Linked DNA regions of Paraglaciecola psychrophila 170. The protein of the gene in region 2 interacts with the protein of the main gene of each other region in a pairwise test. Links are inferred from orthologs where the notes say so. Each region holds a gene or a part of one and is shown on either strand. Other genes may lie near its edges.

The links.
Region 1: the proteins of ftsB (region 2) and ftsL interact in binary tests that used the Escherichia coli proteins (3 or more experiments, as listed by UniProt). The link is inferred for Paraglaciecola psychrophila 170 from one-to-one orthologs.

What each region holds. Positions count from the first base shown.
Region 1 is NC_020514.1:840,021-847,147, forward strand. What follows is about bases 974-3,972. They hold ftsL (cell division protein FtsL), read left to right. Parts: upstream 974-2,312; coding sequence 2,313-2,633; downstream 2,634-3,972. Other genes in these bases: mraZ (division/cell wall cluster transcriptional repressor MraZ), read left to right, coding at 974-1,381; rsmH (16S rRNA (cytosine(1402)-N(4))-methyltransferase RsmH), read left to right, coding at 1,381-2,316; C427_RS03730 (peptidoglycan glycosyltransferase FtsI), read left to right, coding at 2,630-3,972. In the rest of the region: C427_RS03710 (proline iminopeptidase-family hydrolase), read left to right, coding at 1-179; more of mraZ, read left to right, coding at 923-973; more of C427_RS03730, read left to right, coding at 3,973-4,468; C427_RS03740 (UDP-N-acetylmuramoyl-tripeptide--D-alanyl-D-alanine ligase), read left to right, coding at 6,016-7,127. UniProt on the Escherichia coli protein: Essential cell division protein. May link together the upstream cell division proteins, which are predominantly cytoplasmic, with the downstream cell division proteins, which are predominantly periplasmic.
Region 2 is NC_020514.1:4,773,057-4,784,565, forward strand. The notes cover bases 5,741-8,543. They hold ftsB (cell division protein FtsB), read left to right. Parts: upstream 5,741-6,904; coding sequence 6,905-7,183; downstream 7,184-8,543. Other genes in these bases: C427_RS20930 (CYTH domain-containing protein), read right to left, coding at 5,741-5,920; C427_RS20935 (TIGR04211 family SH3 domain-containing protein), read left to right, coding at 6,120-6,728; ispD (2-C-methyl-D-erythritol 4-phosphate cytidylyltransferase), read left to right, coding at 7,189-7,905; ispF (2-C-methyl-D-erythritol 2,4-cyclodiphosphate synthase), read left to right, coding at 7,924-8,418; truD (tRNA pseudouridine(13) synthase TruD), read left to right, coding at 8,415-8,543. In the rest of the region: rppH (RNA pyrophosphohydrolase), read right to left, coding at 196-726; DNA mismatch repair endonuclease MutH, read left to right, coding at 829-1,494; C427_RS20920 (aldehyde dehydrogenase family protein), read right to left, coding at 1,583-3,013; C427_RS20925 (acetolactate synthase large subunit), read right to left, coding at 3,038-4,678; more of C427_RS20930, read right to left, coding at 4,892-5,740; more of truD, read left to right, coding at 8,544-9,464; C427_RS20960 (protein-L-isoaspartate(D-aspartate) O-methyltransferase), read left to right, coding at 9,516-10,154; C427_RS20965 (polyprenyl-phosphate transporter), read left to right, coding at 10,151-11,095; C427_RS20970 (peptidoglycan DD-metalloendopeptidase family protein), read left to right, coding at 11,095-11,509. UniProt on the Escherichia coli protein: Essential cell division protein. May link together the upstream cell division proteins, which are predominantly cytoplasmic, with the downstream cell division proteins, which are predominantly periplasmic.

The DNA.
Region 1 (7,127 bases), 3.9 Mb from region 2 along the record:
TGGTAATAGGGGCTGAATACGACACTATGGACCCCAAACACATGGAATGGATGTCAAACGAGTTTCCAAAAGGACAATATCTTTACAGTCCCAATGGCAGTCATTGGGCAATCTTTGATGATCAAAAGATATATATGCAAGGTGTCATTTCGTTTTTAAAAGAAACGGGCGCAGATTAACTGCATAGCAAGATTCTTATCAATCTATTTGTTGAAATTTAGACAGCCGTGATAATGCAACGAAATTCGCTTCTGTGTTTCGTTACAAGTTCATCCGTTATCATGGCTGTAAAATGAAATTTAGACTGATTGTTTCTTCGCATAAGCATTGCAAATTTCCCATAGTAAAATAATTTCTCAGTGGGCTTAGCTAGCTCATTTGGCACAGCCTCTCCCTTCTTTTATATCTTATTTTGGCGAGTATAGTCGATTCAATTGTCCTTCAACGATACGATTGAGGCAGTGTTTCTGGCATATAAATTATGCAGACTGTTTATACCCTCTGTCCGAAGCTTTATTTCATCAACATAGGGTCGATTTTTTACAATCACTGATATTATTTGATTCGATACAAGTACTTATATTAAACCTCGCCTGGTTGCCAACACTTTTTACCAAAAACGATAAGCCAATTATTTTTGCTGTTACCAAATTGCGTCAGTTTGTAGGTTTTCTCTACTAATTCAGACACTTCTACAAAACCACTGATCACAAGCCCTAGAATCCGACCAAATCGAAGCGTTTAGTCCTTGACATGATAGACGGGTGGTACCTAAACTGTATATTGTGGGTAAAAGTGGCATAAAGTGGATCTGGCAGGTTAGATAATCCAAAGAAATCATAAAAAATTAAGATCAGATTTGTTACGTGTTGTGTTTACTAGTTAATTTTCGATAGATAATAATAATAAAGGTTAGGGAATAATGTTCCGCGGCGCTAATGCAATCAATCTAGACGTTAAAGGTCGAGTGACTATACCTACAAGGTATAGACAGTCCTTGTTGGATGATTGTCAGGGACAACTGGTTTGTACTATCGACACACAACAACCTTGTTTGCTGCTTTACCCGCTTCCCGAATGGGAAGAAATTGAGCTTAAATTAAGCCGTCTCTCAAGTATGATCCCACACGAGCGCAGAATGCAGCGATTATTACTGGGGTATGCCAGTGAAGGGGATATGGACAAAAACGGGCGATTTTTATTAGGCGCGCCTTTGCGTCAACATGCCAAGCTCGATAAACAAATTATGTTAGTTGGCCAGTTCAATAAATTTGAAATCTGGGATGCAGACGTATGGCAACAACAAATCAATTTAGATGTAGCGACTGAACAAGAAGCTAACTTTGAATTGACCGAGCGACTTCAGGACTTCTCACTTTAATGGAAAAAGATTTTTCACATCTATCTGTATTACTACAAGAGTCTATTGACGGCTTAGCTATTAAGCCTGATGGCATCTATATGGATGCGACTTTTGGGCGCGGCGGCCACTCTAGGCAAATATTAAAAGCCTTATCAGCTAATGGTCAACTAATTGCTATTGATCGTGATCTTAGTGCCATTGAAGCGGCTAAATCGCTAGCAGACGATCCTCGCTTTTCTATTCATCATCGACCTTTTTCTGAATTACAGGCCGTAGCCGAAGAACTTGGCTTGCTAGGCAAAATTGACGGGATTTTGATGGACCTTGGCGTGTCTTCGCCACAGCTAGATGATGCTGATCGCGGTTTTAGTTTTATGCGAAATGGGCCGTTAGATATGCGCATGGATATCACCAGAGGCATCAGTGCTGCAGATTGGTTGGCGGTAGCTGAAGAGCAAGATATCACCCAAGTTATTAAAGAGTTTGGTGAAGAAAAGTTTGGTAAACGGATCGCACACGGTATTGTTAATGCTCGTCAAATTGCGCCGATTACCGATACTGCACAATTAGCTGAAATTATTGACTTAGCTGTGCCGGTTAAAGACAAATACAAACATCCTGCGACCCGAAGCTTTCAAGCTATACGTATCTATGTAAACAGTGAATTAGATGAAATCAAAACAGGCTTAAAAGCCGCTTTAAGTACTTTAGCGCCACAGGGTCGTTTAACTGTTATCAGTTTTCATTCTTTAGAAGACCGCTTGGTAAAACGTTTTGTTCGCGAACAAAGTCGCGGTTTAAATGTACCTCACGGTATGCCTATTTTACAGGTAGAAATAGACGCAGCGAAAGCAATGAAACCTATCGGCAAAGCGATTAAACCATCAGCCGATGAATTAAAGAGAAATATCCGCGCGCGGAGTTCAGTGCTGAGGGTTGCCGAAAAGTTATGAGTGCCCCAAATACAAACTTTAATCTTTTCAGTTTTGTTGTTGCTGATGTAACCCGCCATCCAGTGCGGGTTTTGTTGTTTCTAGCACTCTTAGTTAGCGCGGGGTTAGTGATATTCAGTGCTCATCACAACAGACAAATGTCGATAGCCATTGAACGCTTGATGCAAGAGAAAGATCAGTTAGATGTGGAGTGGCGAAATTTAGTGCTTGAACAAAGCGCTTTAACCGAACATAACCGTATTGAGGCACTTGTTACAAGTCAGCTCGACATGCACCGTCCATTACCCAGCGAAGAAGTAGTGGTGAGGATAAAATGAGCCGTCTTAGCAATAATGCAAACAATAAATATAACACCAAACAAGCAAAAGTGAATAGTGCTCCGAGTTTACTGCATTGGCGTTTTGTGGTGGTGGTTACTGCGATTTTAATGGTTTTTGTGGGTCTAGGGATTCGCGCCGCGTACATACAGGTTGTATCTCCAGATTTATTAATTCAACAGGGTGATAACCGCACTTTACGAACCCGAGTTAATCCTTTACATCGTGGCTTAATCGTTGACCGAAATGGTCAGCAGTTAGCGGTAAGTGTACCCGTTCGAGCAATCTGGGCTGATCCTAAAGCCATTGCTCAATCCATCCAAGAAGAACACAAAAAAGCTCAGGAAGACCCTACTTTTGATTTGCAGGGCAAGCAGAACGAGAATACAAAACGCTGGCAGGCATTGGCTGAAGTATTAGGTCAGAATTTAGATGCGCTAAAAGAAAAAGTCAGTAATCCAGAAAAGCGCTTTATTTATCTGCAACGCCAAGTATCTCCGGCCATGGCCGAATATATCGAAGAACTTAAGATAGCTGGGATTTATCTGCGTGATGAGTCAAGACGTTATTATCCAAGCGGTGAAGTATCTGCTCACGTTGTAGGTTTCACCAATGTTGACGACACCGGCATAGAAGGGGTTGAGAAGTTATATAACAAATTGCTCGCAGGTACCCAAGGCTCTCGAAAAATTCGTCGTGACGGAAAAGGCAGAATGGTTGAGCTGATTGAATTTGAAGAGGGCGAAAAGCCCCAAAATATTCAGTTAACTATCGATCAGCGGATTCAAGCATTAGCTTATAAAGAGTTAAAACAGGCGGTTCAATATTATAAAGCGACATCTGGTTCAGCTGTGGTTGTAGCGGTAAATACAGGTGAAATTCTCGCCCTAGTCAATAGTCCTTCTTATAACCCTAATAATCGAGCGGGCGTGTCAACTCACAGAATTCGTAACCGCGCTGTAACAGATGCTTATGAACCAGGTTCCTCAATTAAACCACTGGCGGTGTTAAGTGCATTAGAATTTGGTTCTGCAAAGGTAGACACTTTAATTGACACCTCTCCAGGTTGGATGCATTTAGGTGGCAATATTGTTAGGGATTCCCGTAATTATGGTGAAATTGATTTAACCGACATTATTCGCAAGTCGAGCAACATGGGCACTTCAAAGCTTGCTTTGTCGGTACCTAAAGAATTTTTACTCGATATGTACTACAACGTTGGGTTAATGAGTGACAGTGGTGCCAACTTGCTCGGCGAAAGTAGTGGCATATTCAACCACCGTGCTCGGTGGTCTGATTTTGAACTATCCACCTTGTCTTTTGGTTACGGTATTTCGGTAACCGCTTTGCAACTCGCTCGCATGTATAGCATCTTAGGCGACGGCGGCATTCGTCGCCCATTAAGTATTATTAAACGAGACATGCCAGTACAAAGTGAACGCGTTATCAGCGCCCAAGCAACCCAACAAATTTTGCAGATGATGGAAACAGTAACCGAACAAAATGGCTCAGCAGAAAAAGCACAAGTGCCGGGTTATCGGGTAGCAGGTAAAACAGGTACCAGTCGCAAGGCAATCGCCAATGGTTATGGTGACGAGTACGTTAATATTTTTGCGGGTGTTGCTCCGGTATCTGATCCGCAGTTGGCTGTGGTCATCTTAATTAATGAACCCAAAGGTGAGCTTTATTATGCAGGACATACTGCAGCCCCCGTTTTTAGCAAAATTATGGCTGCCAGTTTACAAATGCTGAATGTACCACCTGATGACAAAACAGTTTCTTCGTTAGCAGGAACTTCTGTTATTACCTCCATAGGGGCTGAAAATGCGGGCTGATATGGTAAGCATTAACAAACAGTTCCCTGAGGCGTTTTATCAAAGCATCAAGCCGTTATTGGCGCATTTTGGCATCGATGCACCAGATATAATGATAAGTGACCTGGTTCTGGATAGCAGAGACGTGGCAATTCATAAAGCATTCATCGCTGTTGCTGGTCACGCTTTGGACGGACGAGATTTTATTCCTCAGGCGGTGAGTTTGGGTGCAAAAGTGATCGTGGCACAATGTGATGATAAAACTCGGCATGGTTTTGTAGAAATGCGCGAACAAAGTGTCATCATATATTTTAATCAATTACCTGAAAAACTATCAGAGTTAGCTGGATATTTTTATCAATTCCCTGCAAATTCAATGTCAGTAGTAGCAGTGACCGGCACCAATGGAAAAACCTCTACGGTACAGTTAATTAGTCAGCTAGCGCATTTGATGGGTGAAAGAGCGGCTTCAATTGGCACGTTAGGTGCTGGTATATACTCATCATCTACTGACACTCAGATACTAGACAATATTGTTAACACCACACCAGATGCTATCAGTATACAACGCTTGTTGGCTGAATTTGTCGCTGAAGGTGCATTTCAAGTTGCATTAGAAGCATCATCTCATGCACTCGTACAAAATCGCATCAAAGCCGTTAAAACTGATATTGCAGTGTTTACTAATTTAAGCCGTGACCACCTCGATTATCATGGCTCAATGGCTGAATACGCTGCGGCAAAAAGGCTGTTGCTGTCACAACCAGAATTGGCCTATGTGGTCCTTAACGCCAATGATCCTGAACATAAGAATTGGTTGGCAAACATACCTGAAACATCGTCTGTTGTTCTCTATGGGCAGAATATTAGCGCCGCAGATATGCCCACTAAATATCAATACTGTGTGGCGAATAATGTACGCTATACCGCTGAGGGAATCGCGTTGTCGGTGCAATCTTCTTGGGGCGACTGTGAGTTACGTCTATCGCTATTAGCTGAATTTAATGTAGCTAATGTGTTAGCAGCTATTTGCTGCCAATTATGCCTGGGTAAAACCTAAAACAAATTGCTTATATCGTACAAAAACTAAAACCGGTTGCCGGAAGAATGGAGTTGTATAGGCGTCAAGGCCACGCAACTATTGTGGTTGATTATGCGCATACTCCTGACGCTTTAGAAAAAGCCCTGTTAGCCAGCAAACAACACTGTCATGGAAAATTAATCTGTGTTTTTGGTTGTGGTGGCGATCGTGACGTGGGTAAACGTTCGTTGATGGGCGAAATTGCCGAGCGATTATCCGATCGGGTTATTCTAACCGATGACAACGTACGCAGTGAAAATCCTAGAGACATTATTCAAGACATCTTATCCGGTTGTATTAATCCAGAGCAGATCCTGACTAAACATGATCGAAAAACGGCGATCAAGACAGCTGCCGCAGAAGCTGCTGCAGGTGACATTATTTTAGTCGCTGGTAAAGGTCATGAAAATTATCAAATCATAGGTAATCAAACACTGGCTTATGATGAACGCCATTTTGTAGCACTTTTTCAAGAGAGGAAAACAGTATGATCCCGGTTTCACTATCCTGGGTGGCTGAACAGGTTAATGGGCAGTTAATAGCTCAACATAAGCAGGATTTGATCATCAAAGGTGTCAGTACTGATACTAGAAGTATTTTACCTACTGATCTGTTTTTGGCTCTACAAGGCCCCAATTTTGATGGGCATAAGTTTGTCAAACAAGCTGAAGATAAAGGTGCTGTTGGGTTGATTTTATCACGTAAGGTTGAAACTCGGCTTCCCTATATTTTGGTTGCAGACACCACTATCGCTTTAGGTTTATTGGGCGCTGCGGTGAAAGCCAAAGTTGCACCAAAAACAGTGGGTATTACTGGTAGTAGTGGTAAAACAACCGTCAGAGAAATGGTTGCCGCTATCTTATCGCATCGTGGCAAGGTACTGGCCACCAAAGGTAATTTGAATAATGACCTTGGTGTGCCAATGACATTGCTAAGACTAGAGCAGCAACATGAGTTTGCTGTCATTGAAATGGGTGCCAATCATTTAGGTGAAATTGCTTACACCAGTAATTTAGTTAAACCTGATGTTGCTACAATCGTTAATGCTGCTGCCGCACACTTAGAAGGTTTTGGAAGTTTGCTTGGAGTGGCAAGAGCAAAAAGCGAAATATTTAAAGGTTTATCTGAAAAAGAAGGCTTAGCCGTAGTCAACGCAGATAGTCAATTTGCGGATTATTGGATGGGTAAACTTAAGTATAATAACGTACAAACCTTTTCTGCGTCAAAACAAGCCGATGTATATTCAGAAAACATTATTCTGGGTTTGGACGGCTGTGCGCAATTTGAATTAGTCACACCTATTGGGCGCATCGCTATCAGTCTATCTTTACCTGGTGCACATAATGTGAGTAATGCTTTGGTTTCTGCTTCGTTGGCTTTACACGTGGGAGCTACTCTAGAAGATGTACGTGATGGTTTGCGAACTATGCCTCATGTTGCGGGTCGTTTGCATGTGAAACAACTGACCAATCAGGTGAAAATTTTAGATGACACCTACAACGCGAATGTAGGCTCTGTGAATGCGGCAATCGACTTGTTATCTAGTTTTGCAGGCATAAAAATATTAGTACTTGGTGATATGGCTGAGCTGGGCGAAAA
Region 2 (11,509 bases):
AAAAGTGAACGACGAATTTAGGCTAATAAATTGCCCATTACTCGGATACCGACCCGAATGGTTTTCCTCAAAATACCCTCTCTCAGCTTTAAAAATCCGTTTATTTGGATGACCAAACATCACTGATTTTGACTTGATTGAGCGCATCTTGAGGAGAACCTCGGCGCAATACTAAAAGTCAATACGCCATTTTAATTAGGCCTTTCTACGACGCTTTGATTTTTGATAGCCACCCTGATTTTGCCCTATAATATCAGGCATAGCAGTAGGTGAAAACTCCTTCATCACACGGCGATACACATCCCGTTTGAAGGAAACCACATTGCGCACCGGGTACCAAAAACTCACCCAGCGCCAGTCGTCAAATTCAGGATGGCCTGATTGTAATAAGTCCACATCCTCTTCTTTACAGACAAGTTGCAGTAAAAACCACTTCTGCTTTTGTCCGATACAAACAGGACTGCTTCCCTGCCTAACCAATCGCTTAGGCAGTTTGTAACGCAACCAATTCTTGGTAACAGCCATAACTTTTACATGTTCTGGCTTTAAACCTACTTCTTCATGGAGTTCGCGATACATCGTTTGTTCGGCAGTTTCACCTTCATCGATTCCGCCTTGCGGAAACTGCCAAGAATGCTGCCCATAGCGCCTTGCCCAAAAAACCTGGCCTAACTCATTGCAAATCACTATGCCAACATTGGCGCGGAATCCTTCGGCATCAATCACTTAGACTCCCGAGAACTCAATTCTTTTAATATGCTGCATTCTTCCATAAACTACTGCGCATTCAAAGTAATAAAAAAAGTATATATAAGCTAACGGGCCCAAATGAAAATATTTAGTATGCCAAAGACCGAACCTAAATCTATCCAAGAGCTAATGCAAAGAGCAGAAATGTTAGCAGGACTTACCCTAGGTGAAGTCGCCGAAGTTGCGCGTATCAAAGTGCCCGTAAATTTCAAGCGAGAAAAAGGCTGGACCGGTCAACTCATTGAACTGTGCCTCGGAGCCAGCGCAGGCTCTAAGACCCAACAAGATTTTGCCCAATTAGGCATTGAGTTAAAAACCATTCCTATAGACGAACATGGCAAGCCTTTAGAAACCACCTATGTATGTTATGCACCGTTAACCAATATAGCCGGTATAGAATGGCAGACCAGCAGCGTCAAAAATAAAATTCAACAAGTACTTTGGGTGCCAATCGATGGTAGAAGAGAAGTCCCCCCACAAGATAGATGTATCGCGACCCCTTTTTTATGGTCGCCCAATGCATTTCAAAATAATCAATTAAATACTGATTGGGAAGAGTTGATGGAAATGATAGCCCTTGGCCATATCGAAAGTATTACCGCAAGGCACGGTCAATATCTACAATTACGTCCCAAAGCTGCCAATGGCAGTGCATTAACTGAAGCTATTGGTAAAAATGGTCAGGTCATTAACACCAGACCAAGAGGCTTTTATTTAAAAAAGAATTTACCCGACAAATCTTAGATACTTTACTTTAAAAATGAAGGACGTTAACGACAAGCCTGAGCTTTGCACTCAAGCTTATCGCTACATAAATGCTTGGCATCAAATGTTAACTTGGGGTCCTTAGCACCATCAACCTAATCTCAGTCATATCTTCCATAGCAAAGGTAATGCCTTCGCGGCCTAAGCCTGACTCTTTCACGCCGCCATAAGGCATGTTGTCTACTCGCCAGCTTGGTACGTCTCCGATGACCACGCCACCTACATCCAACTCGTTCCAAGCTTGATGGGCTTTGTAGATATCCCTAGTGAATACCCCTGCTTGCAGGCCAAATTGACTGTTATTCACTTCTTTCAGCGCTTCATCAAAATCACTAAATGAGCTGATAATAGAAACTGGGCCAAAAGCTTCTTCGGTATTGATGGCCGCATCATTTGGCACGTTCTCCAATAAGGTGGCTTGCAACATGTTTCCCTCGCGTTTACCGCCACATAATAAACTAGCACCCGCTCCAACAGCATCTTGTATCCAGGTATCTAATCGTGAAGCTTCTGATTCTGAAATCATCGGCCCAATAAAGGTATCTTCATTTAATGGGTCACCATGGACTAAGTTTGCGACTTTATCGGTATATCGTTGTTTGAATTCAGCGTAGATTGACTCATGCACAATGACTCGTTGAACACTGATACAACTTTGGCCGGACTGGTAATAAGCACCGAATACAATACGTTCGATTGCATCGTTTAAATCCGTGTCAGCATCAACCACACAAGCCGCGTTACCGCCTAACTCTAGGATCACCGGTTTCTTACCGGCTTTGGCTTTTAGCTCCCAACCAACTTGCGGCGAACCTGTAAAGCTTAGTAACTTGAACCTTTCATCTGTGGTGAACAAATCTGCACCGTCACGGCTACATGGAAGAATCGAAAATGCACCTTTAGGAAGGTCAGTCTCAGCTAATACTTCGCCAATAATCAAAGCACCTAGCGGCGTTCTGCTGGCCGGCTTAAGTACAAAAGCACAACCTGTGGCGATAGCTGGTGCCACCTTGTGAGCGGCTAAATTTAATGGGAAGTTAAAAGGCGAGATAAACGAACATGGACCAATTGGCACGCGTTTGTACATACCAGTGTAACCTTTAGCACGAGGCGTAATCTCAAGGTTTATGACTTCGCCATGCATACGCACCGATTCTTCAGCAGCAATTCTGAAGGTATCAATTAAGCGAGTCACTTCACCGCGAGAATCTTTAATGGGTTTACCTGCTTCAATGCATAAAGCATGGGCCAATTCGTCAAATCTTTCTTCAAAACGCTTTACACAGTGATTAAGAATGTTCTGACGCTCGTAGGGGGCCATTTTATTTAATAAAGGCTGACTTGCTGCTGCCGCTGCAATTGCTTGGTCAATAACCTTAGCATCAGCAAGAGCAGTGTGAGTCGCTACTTCATTAGTGTATTTATTGGTTACTGCCAAATCTTGATTGGCAAATACGGCTTCATTAGCCAGATAATAAGGGTAAGCTTTTGCTAACATAAATTCTCCTAAGTAATATCTGGGTTAAATAGATGCACTACGAATGCGCAGTGTTTGATTCAGGGTTTTATCGTTTAACGAATAATCCACAGGCACGTCAATTAAATGTACACCTGGCTCAGCTAAACATTTTTGCACTTGGGGTAGCAACTCATCAGCTGCAGCAATACGCCAGCCTTTGCCACCATAACTTTCTACATATTTAACGAAGTCGGGATTGCCATAATCCAAACCGTAGTTTTCAAACTCCATGTTAGCTTGTTTCCATTTGATCATGCCATAAGCATCATCACGCAGAATGATCACCACTATATGTAACTTAAGACGCACAGCAGTTTCTAACTCTTGGCTGTTCATCATAAATCCACCGTCACCACATACTGAAATCACGGGTCTATCTGGATATACCAATTTAGCTGCCATGGCTGAGGGTAAACCAGCGCCCATAGTTGCTAAGGCATTGTCTAGCAATAATGTGTTAGGCAAAGCTGCAGGGTAATTACGTGCAAACCAAATTTTATATACCCCATTGTCGAGAGTGACTATGCCTTCATCAGGCATCGCCCTGCGAATATCTCTGACGAAACGTTCCGGTAAAATGGGGAAACGATCATCGTTTTCACTTTCAGCTTTATGTGTAAGGTAAGCGTTATGGGCTTTAAAAAAGAAACTAAAGTCCCAGTTGGCTGAAGCAACAATCTGCTCTTTCATCTGCCAAATAGTATTGGCTATATCGCCAATTACTTCTAGTTGGGGAAAATACACAGGGTCGACCGCTGCTGGTTCAAAGTTTATGTGTATAACTTGCTGACCATCATTGTTCATAAAGAAAGGCGGTTTTTCTACCACATCATGACCAACATTGATGATTAAATCGGCGCGGTCAATGACACGGTGCACAAAGTCACCCGCTGACAAGGCGGTGTTGCCCATAAATAAATCATCTCTTTCGTCGAGTACACCTTTACCCATTTGCGTGGTGACGTAAGGAATGCCGGTTTTACTTACTAACTCTTTAAGCATTTTAGAGGTTAATTTTCGGTTAGCTGCAGCTCCGATAAGCAGTAATGGTGACTTAGCCGTTTCAATCATCTCTACAGCTCTGTTTATTGCTTTATATTCAGCAATAGGGCGTCTACTCACGCTAGGTGTTAATAAATAAGCACTAGTGTCTTCAGCCGCAATATCCTCTGGTAATTCAATATGCGTCGCACCAGGACGTTCATCATGGGCAAGTCTAAACGCTTCGCGCACTGCAGAAGGAATACGATCGCCACTCACAAGTTGGGTGGTGTATTTAGTGATAGGACGCATCATATCGACCACATCTATTACCTGAAAACGCCCTTGTTTGCTGGTTTTAACCGGCTTTTGCCCAGTAATCATTAACATGGGCATTGCGCCTAATTGCGCATATGCAGCAGGCGTAACTAGATTCGTTGCACCTGGGCCAAGCGTCGATAAACATACGCCAACTTTACCGGTTAATCGACCATAGGTAGCAGCCATAAATCCTGCGCCTTGCTCATGACGAGTCAATATTAGTTTGATTGGTGACTCTCGCAAAGATTCCAATAAGTCGAGATTTTCTTCACCTGGAATACCAAAAATGTATTCCACACCTTCTGCTTCCAGGGCTTTTACAAATAAATCAGACGCTTTCATGGGCGCTCCTATAGTTTTTGTAGGGTTAACAATCAATAAGGTTGTAGCCTTAACTTGTTTTCTATCTATATAGTCTGTTTGTTACTCGTGTGGGTAAAGTGTAAAAAAACGATTAGATAAATCTTTTTTTTACATACAACCAAACTTCATAAATAATTAGCCTTTAGAAATAAGTCGTATAAAGGACTTCCACTGAGTTGATTGCAGATATAATTAAATATCAGTAGACCAAGGTTGTTCCACTAAGCACTGCACGATGTCTAATTGCAACTGGGTTGTCTGCGCTTTTACCAGTAAGTTATATAGAGAATCTTTATCGGTTTGTTGTGTAACCAAAGACCAATTAGCGTTCAAATCCTTCAGTCTCATGTGTACGCTGTCTAATGGTGGACACGGGAAATGATGATTAAATTCGTCAAAATTATCGACTAAAGCAATTAATGTCAGTTGGATCGTCGTTGCTAATTCCGCACTATAATGACGTCTTATTTCAGCTGAAAACATTTGAAATTCTTGCAGCAGTGTTGTTAACAATCTGACATATGCTGCAGCGTCATGTTGTATATTTTTAGGCAGATTATGTTGATACGACTCGAACTTTTTGACTGACAAACCATCACGTAAATTGTATCCCAGTGCAGCCTTACTATCGTTGCCAATAGTGGTAGGCAGCAGGCTAACAATAAGTTTTGCTAATTTGAAAAGTGCTGCTGTAGAGCCTTTTTTTAGTTCAATTTCAATTTCGCAAATCGGTACACTTTTACTTCCCGATGTAACCTCACCTAGATCCCACACCAACTCTACAATTTCGCCATCTGAGAATTTAAGTAAATAGATTTGGCGCTCAAAGTGGGTGCTAAAAAGTGTTTCGACTTTAGCTTGCAAAGCATCAACATCAACCGTTTTGGGCCATGCTGACTTTGGAAACAATCTCAACTCAGGCACACTAACATTTTGCTTTTTTGACTCATCGAGTTGTACATTATACTCAGAGCGTTGATGTAACCCTCCCACAGAGTTTCCTGCGGTTTTTAAGGTTTGCTCAAACTTTCGGTTGTTTCCTCGAATTCTCAAGCCAATTTTGTGCTGTTTTAGGATTCTATCTGGTGTATCAAAATAATGGTTAGTAAGTACTTGAGTTTCTTGAATTACGCTAGCATTTAGTTGTGGCAATAACTTTGTTTCAATAATATCACCAGCGTATTGATTGGTGAGTAATTTAAGTTCAATTTCGTATTCCATAAAACCTTTTGGCTGATAAAGTGGGTTTCGATAAATTTATTGCACCTTAGCCTTTCAAATTCAACTATTCAATCAAGAACTGTCGCAAAAGCGCATCAGTACTGCAACCCAATCGACTTTAACGCAAATAGGCCCTTGCCTTTCTTTTAGCCAAGCCATACCATTTGCAGTTATATTTTTGGAGTAAGTTTTTTTGATTATGCGCAAGCAAATAGTTTTAGTTTTTTTATGCATCGCTAGCAGTCTTTTAAGTCTTCAGGCGGTGGCCCAAGAACCGAATGATAGTGAAGGTGAAGTTCGTTATATTTCTGATGATTTATTTACTTATTTACATGCTGGTCCTGGACGCAACTTCCGAATTTTAGGCACTGTTGTAGCTGGCACTCGTGTCACTTTGCTGCAAGAAGACGCAGAAAAAAACTTTGTGGAAATAATTGATGATAAACAACGAACAGGTTGGATCGATGCAGAGTTTATTAGTGTTAGTAGCAGTGTCAGAGCATTGGTTCCTGGTCTACAACAACAAGTAGAAGATACTGAACAAACGATCCAACAACAAAGGGAGAGTAATGATTTACTCAACCAACAAATAGCTGACCTTACTTCCCAGAATACGAACTTAAAAACGAAATTGAGTGATGCTGAAAAAGAAAACGTACAAATCACTCAAACTCTTGCTGATTACGATCAAACAGCACAAATGGAATGGTTTACCCGCGGCGGAATTGTTGCAGTCATTAGTTTACTCTTAGGGATTATCCTTACCTACTTGCCTAAGAAAAGGCGTAGAAACGATAATTGGATGTAACAAAATATTGTCTGACAGAATCTAAATTAACCACATTTTTTAACCAAAAAACGGCCTAATTCATGAGTTAAATAGTTTTCTTTGGCTAAGGAACAACATCTGGTTTTGATACCACTAGCCCTACCCTCAAAACCTCTGCATAATAAGCCAATGGCGACGAATTGGAGACAAAAATTATGAAATGGGTGGTGGCAGTTTTGTTCACACTATTTTGTCTGCTCCAATATCGTTTATGGTTTGGTAAAAATAGCGTACCTGATTTTATGATTATGAAAAAAGAAGTGGCGCTACAAGTCACCCATAATGCCAATTTAAGACAGCGCAATAGTTTGCTAAAAGCCGATATCCATGATTTGAAAATAGGCTTGGAAGCAGCTGAGGAACGCGCTAGAAATGAACTAGGATTGATAAAACAAGGCGAGACGTTTTATCGTATTTTGCCTTCTGACGATTAGTATTCATGCCTTCACTTTCTCAATATTCTGTTGTTGTACCTGCCGCCGGTATTGGCAAACGCATGAAAACAGATTGCCCTAAGCAATATCTGCATATTGCCGGTAAAACGATTATTGAACATACCCTCACTAATTTACTTGAACACAGCCAGGTACAACGCGTGATTCTAGTACTCAATCCAAACGATACATTATTCGCTCAATTACCCATTGCTAGCCATCCGCGAATTGAGGTGGTTGAGGGTGGCCAAGAACGTTGCGATTCAGTGTTAGCAGGGCTGAATTATCTATCAGATAATGAAGAGTGGGTGTTAGTACATGATGCAGCACGCCCTTGTTTTGCTGCAACAGATTTAAGCACCCTGCTGCAATTAGCTGAACAAGGCAGTATCGGTGGGATATTGGCAACACCCGTCCGAGATACCATGAAAAGAGCCTTTGATGTCAACGTAAACCGGCAAAACATCGTTAAACACACTGAGTCTAGAGAACACTTGTGGCACGCCTTAACACCACAGTTTTTTAAGCTGGCTGCGTTAAAAAAAGCTTTAAATACAGCCGCAGAGCAAAAGATAAACATCACTGATGAAGCATCTGCCATCGAACTATTAGGCGAAAAAGTATTGTTAGTAGAGGGAAGCGCCTCAAATATCAAAATCACCCAACCTGAAGATTTGTTGTTAGCCGAATTTTATCTAACACAAAACAAGCTGAACAATTAATGGAGATTTGACTGAGGTATGAGTATTAGAATTGGCCATGGCTATGACGTGCATAAATTTGGCGGCAGCGGCCCTATTGTAATTGCCGGAGTGAAAATCGAGCATGATATGGGTTTGATTGCCCACTCCGATGGCGATGTAGTGTTACATGCATTATGTGACGCATTATTAGGTGCTTTGGCATTGGGAGATATTGGTAAACATTTTCCAGATACTGACCCAACACTGGCAGGAGTGGACAGCCGCGAGTTACTTCGCCACGTCTATAAACTTATTACAGATCAGCAATATCAACTCGGGAACTTAGATCTGACTATTGTTGCTCAAGCCCCAAAAATGGCACCTCATATTGAATTAATGCGTAAAAATATTGCTGAAGACTTAAGTGCCGATATTGCACAAGTGAATGTAAAAGCCACAACTACCGAAAAATTAGGCTTTGCCGGCCGTAAGGAAGGTATGGCCGCTTACGCGGTGGTTCTGCTGACTCAACAATTAGATACTGCCCAATGAAAATAGATCACTGGCTATATCAATATCCTAAGCTAAATATTTCCGGGCAATTTAAGTCTTCTGCTGAAGACTTTCAGGTCACCGAAATATTAGGCTACGAGCCTATTGGCGAAGGTGAACATATCTACTTGTGGGTACGTAAAACCGGGTTAAATACCGCTTACTTAGCCGAGCAAATTGCTAAATTTACTCGGCTGCCATTAAGAGCAGTAACTTATGCTGGCCGCAAAGACAAACATGCGCAAACTGAACAATGGTTTAGTGTGCATCTGCCGGGCAAAGGTGAGTTTGATTGGACCCAATTCAATGAGCCAGGGGCGCAAATACTCAAATCAATACGCCACAATAAAAAACTAAGGACTGGGGTATTAAAAGGCAATCGATTTAATATTACTCTCAGACAACTCAACTCGACATCCGGCATTGATGAGCGACTGCAACAGATAAAACTGAGCGGTGTCCCAAATTATTATGGCTCACAACGGTTTGGCAGCACTAAGCATGACCCTCGAGGCGGAAATTTAGTCTTGGCTGAAAAAATGATGAGCGGTGAATCTATCCGTAACCGAAACAAACGTTCAATGGCTATTTCAGCTCTACGTTCTTGGCTCTTCAATGAAATGCTAAACAGCAGATTGCAGAATGATTGTCTAAATAAACCTTTGCTTGGTGATGTTATGCAATTATCAGGCAGTAATAGCTACTTTTGTGCAGAGCTTATAGATAACAACATTATTCAGCGCATAGCACAGCGGGATATATATTTGTCTGCTCCTTTGTGGGGAAAAGGTCTCTTAGCCAGCCAATCTGAGGCATTACAGTTCGAGCAAGATTCGGCTCAACAACATATTACAGTCACCCAAACCCTTGAAGATTTAGGCTTAAATCAAGAAAGAAGGGCAATAAACTTATTTCCAAATGATCTTGAATGGACATGGGCAGATGATACCTTAAATCTAATTTTCACACTTCCAGCAGGCACCTTTGCTACCTCAGTATTACGGGAATTGCTAGATGTACAAGATAACAACTTAGCTAAGGTTTAAAACCCTAAAGCATACAAATTTACAGCAAATAAGAATAAAAATAGGCATGACATGAGATTAACATCACGTAAAGGTGAAAGCCTTGCTCAACTTCTTCATAAAGAAGGTATCAGCAGCGCCAAAGTACTGACCGCTATAGCTAAAACGCCTAGAGAGCTTTTTTTGCCTGATGCGTTAAAACACAAAGCCTATCAAAATACTGCTTTGCCTATTGGTCAAGGACAAACCATATCCCAGCCCTACATTGTCGCTCGTATGACAGAGTTATTATTAGAGTCTGACAATCAAGTTCAAACCGTGTTAGAAATAGGTACAGGCTCAGGCTACCAAACCGCAATACTGGCGCAATTGTTCACTAATGTTTATTCAGTTGAAAGAATAAAAACCCTACAGTTTCAAGCTAAGCGACGCATGAATCAACTGGACTTACATAATGTGAAAATGAAACATGGTGACGGCTGGTTAGGTTGGAGTAGTAAGGGTCCATACGATGCGATCATCGTTACCGCAGCAGCAAAGTCAATGCCAAAAGAGTTATATCAGCAACTGAATGATGGCGGCCGTTTAATTATTCCTGTTGGGGAAGAAAATCAACAGTTACATTGTATTACCAAACGCGGTGATGAATTTGAAACAAAGATCATCGAAGCTGTTAGGTTTGTGCCTTTAGTGGCAGGAGATATTATTTGAAAACGTCAAGAACAAAGTCTGGCTATGTAAGCGTAGCCGCTAAAGGCATATTGATGGGTGCCGCAGATGCGGTACCTGGAGTATCAGGCGGCACAATTGCCTTTATGACTGGCATATATGAAGAACTATTATTTTCCCTTAGGCAGTGCAGCACTAGTGCTGTGAGAGTATTGTTTCAAAGCGGCATTAAAGCCACTTGGCAACACATTAACGGTGGATTTCTACTGGCATTATTCAGTGGCATTATTCTGAGTATTTTAACCCTATCTAGAGTGGTGTTATATCTTCTGGATAATCATCCGATATTACTTTGGTCTTTCTTTTTTGGACTCATATTGGCTGCCGTGTGGTCGGTTATTCGGCATATCGAGAAATGGGAAATAGGCGTTATCGCTACCTTTTTAATTGGTACTGTTGGGGCATTTTTTATTACCACTATTAGCCCTACCACAATTGAAACCTCACCTTTAATCGTATTTTTATCTGGCATGATTGCTATATGTGCCATGATTTTACCTGGCATCTCTGGCAGTTTTATATTGCTGCTACTAGGTATGTATGCACCGATGTTATTAGCGGTAAAAGAATTACAATTTACGACTTTATGCATATTTGCCGGTGGCTGTATAGTGGGTTTATTGAGTTTTTCTCATGTACTAACTTGGATGTTTAAACATTATAAAACAATGACTTTGGCGTTATTAGGTGGATTTATGCTGGGCTCGTTAAATAAAGTTTGGCCCTGGAAACAAACCATTGAGTCAGTGATCGATCGTCATGGTAAAGAGGTGCCCCTATTACAAAACAACATACTGCCCCACACATTTGAAACACTACACACCCAACCTGCCTATATGTGGTACGCAATTATATTAATGATATTTGGCATCATAATGGTTATTGCACTCGAAAAAATAGGTACTAAACCAGCTGATCATTAATGAAAGTATTTAATCAAAAAATAGTATTGTCTAAAAATATATCAATTTACTTTGGCATGCTATTTTGCTGTTTAATCAATATGAGCTGCTCAAACCGCAGTCAACCTGCTCCAGTATCTGAGCTTTATCAAGGTAAAACATTTCGAGATTTTGAACAACAGGGCTATTCAGCTAAGACATATCCAGTTAAAGCTGGTGATACCTTATATTCTATTGCTTGGTATTCGGGTAATGATTACAGGGACTTAGCGAGAATAAATAAGATTTCGTCTCCTTATCAGATACAGCCAGGGCAAATCTTGACGCTGGTCAAGTTAGCAAAGTCAAAACCACCAAAGCTGAAGAAGAGCACTGGTCACACCTCAAAAGTAATTATAAATCAATCTGTTGACCGCTCTAAAAAGCAGGCGTATG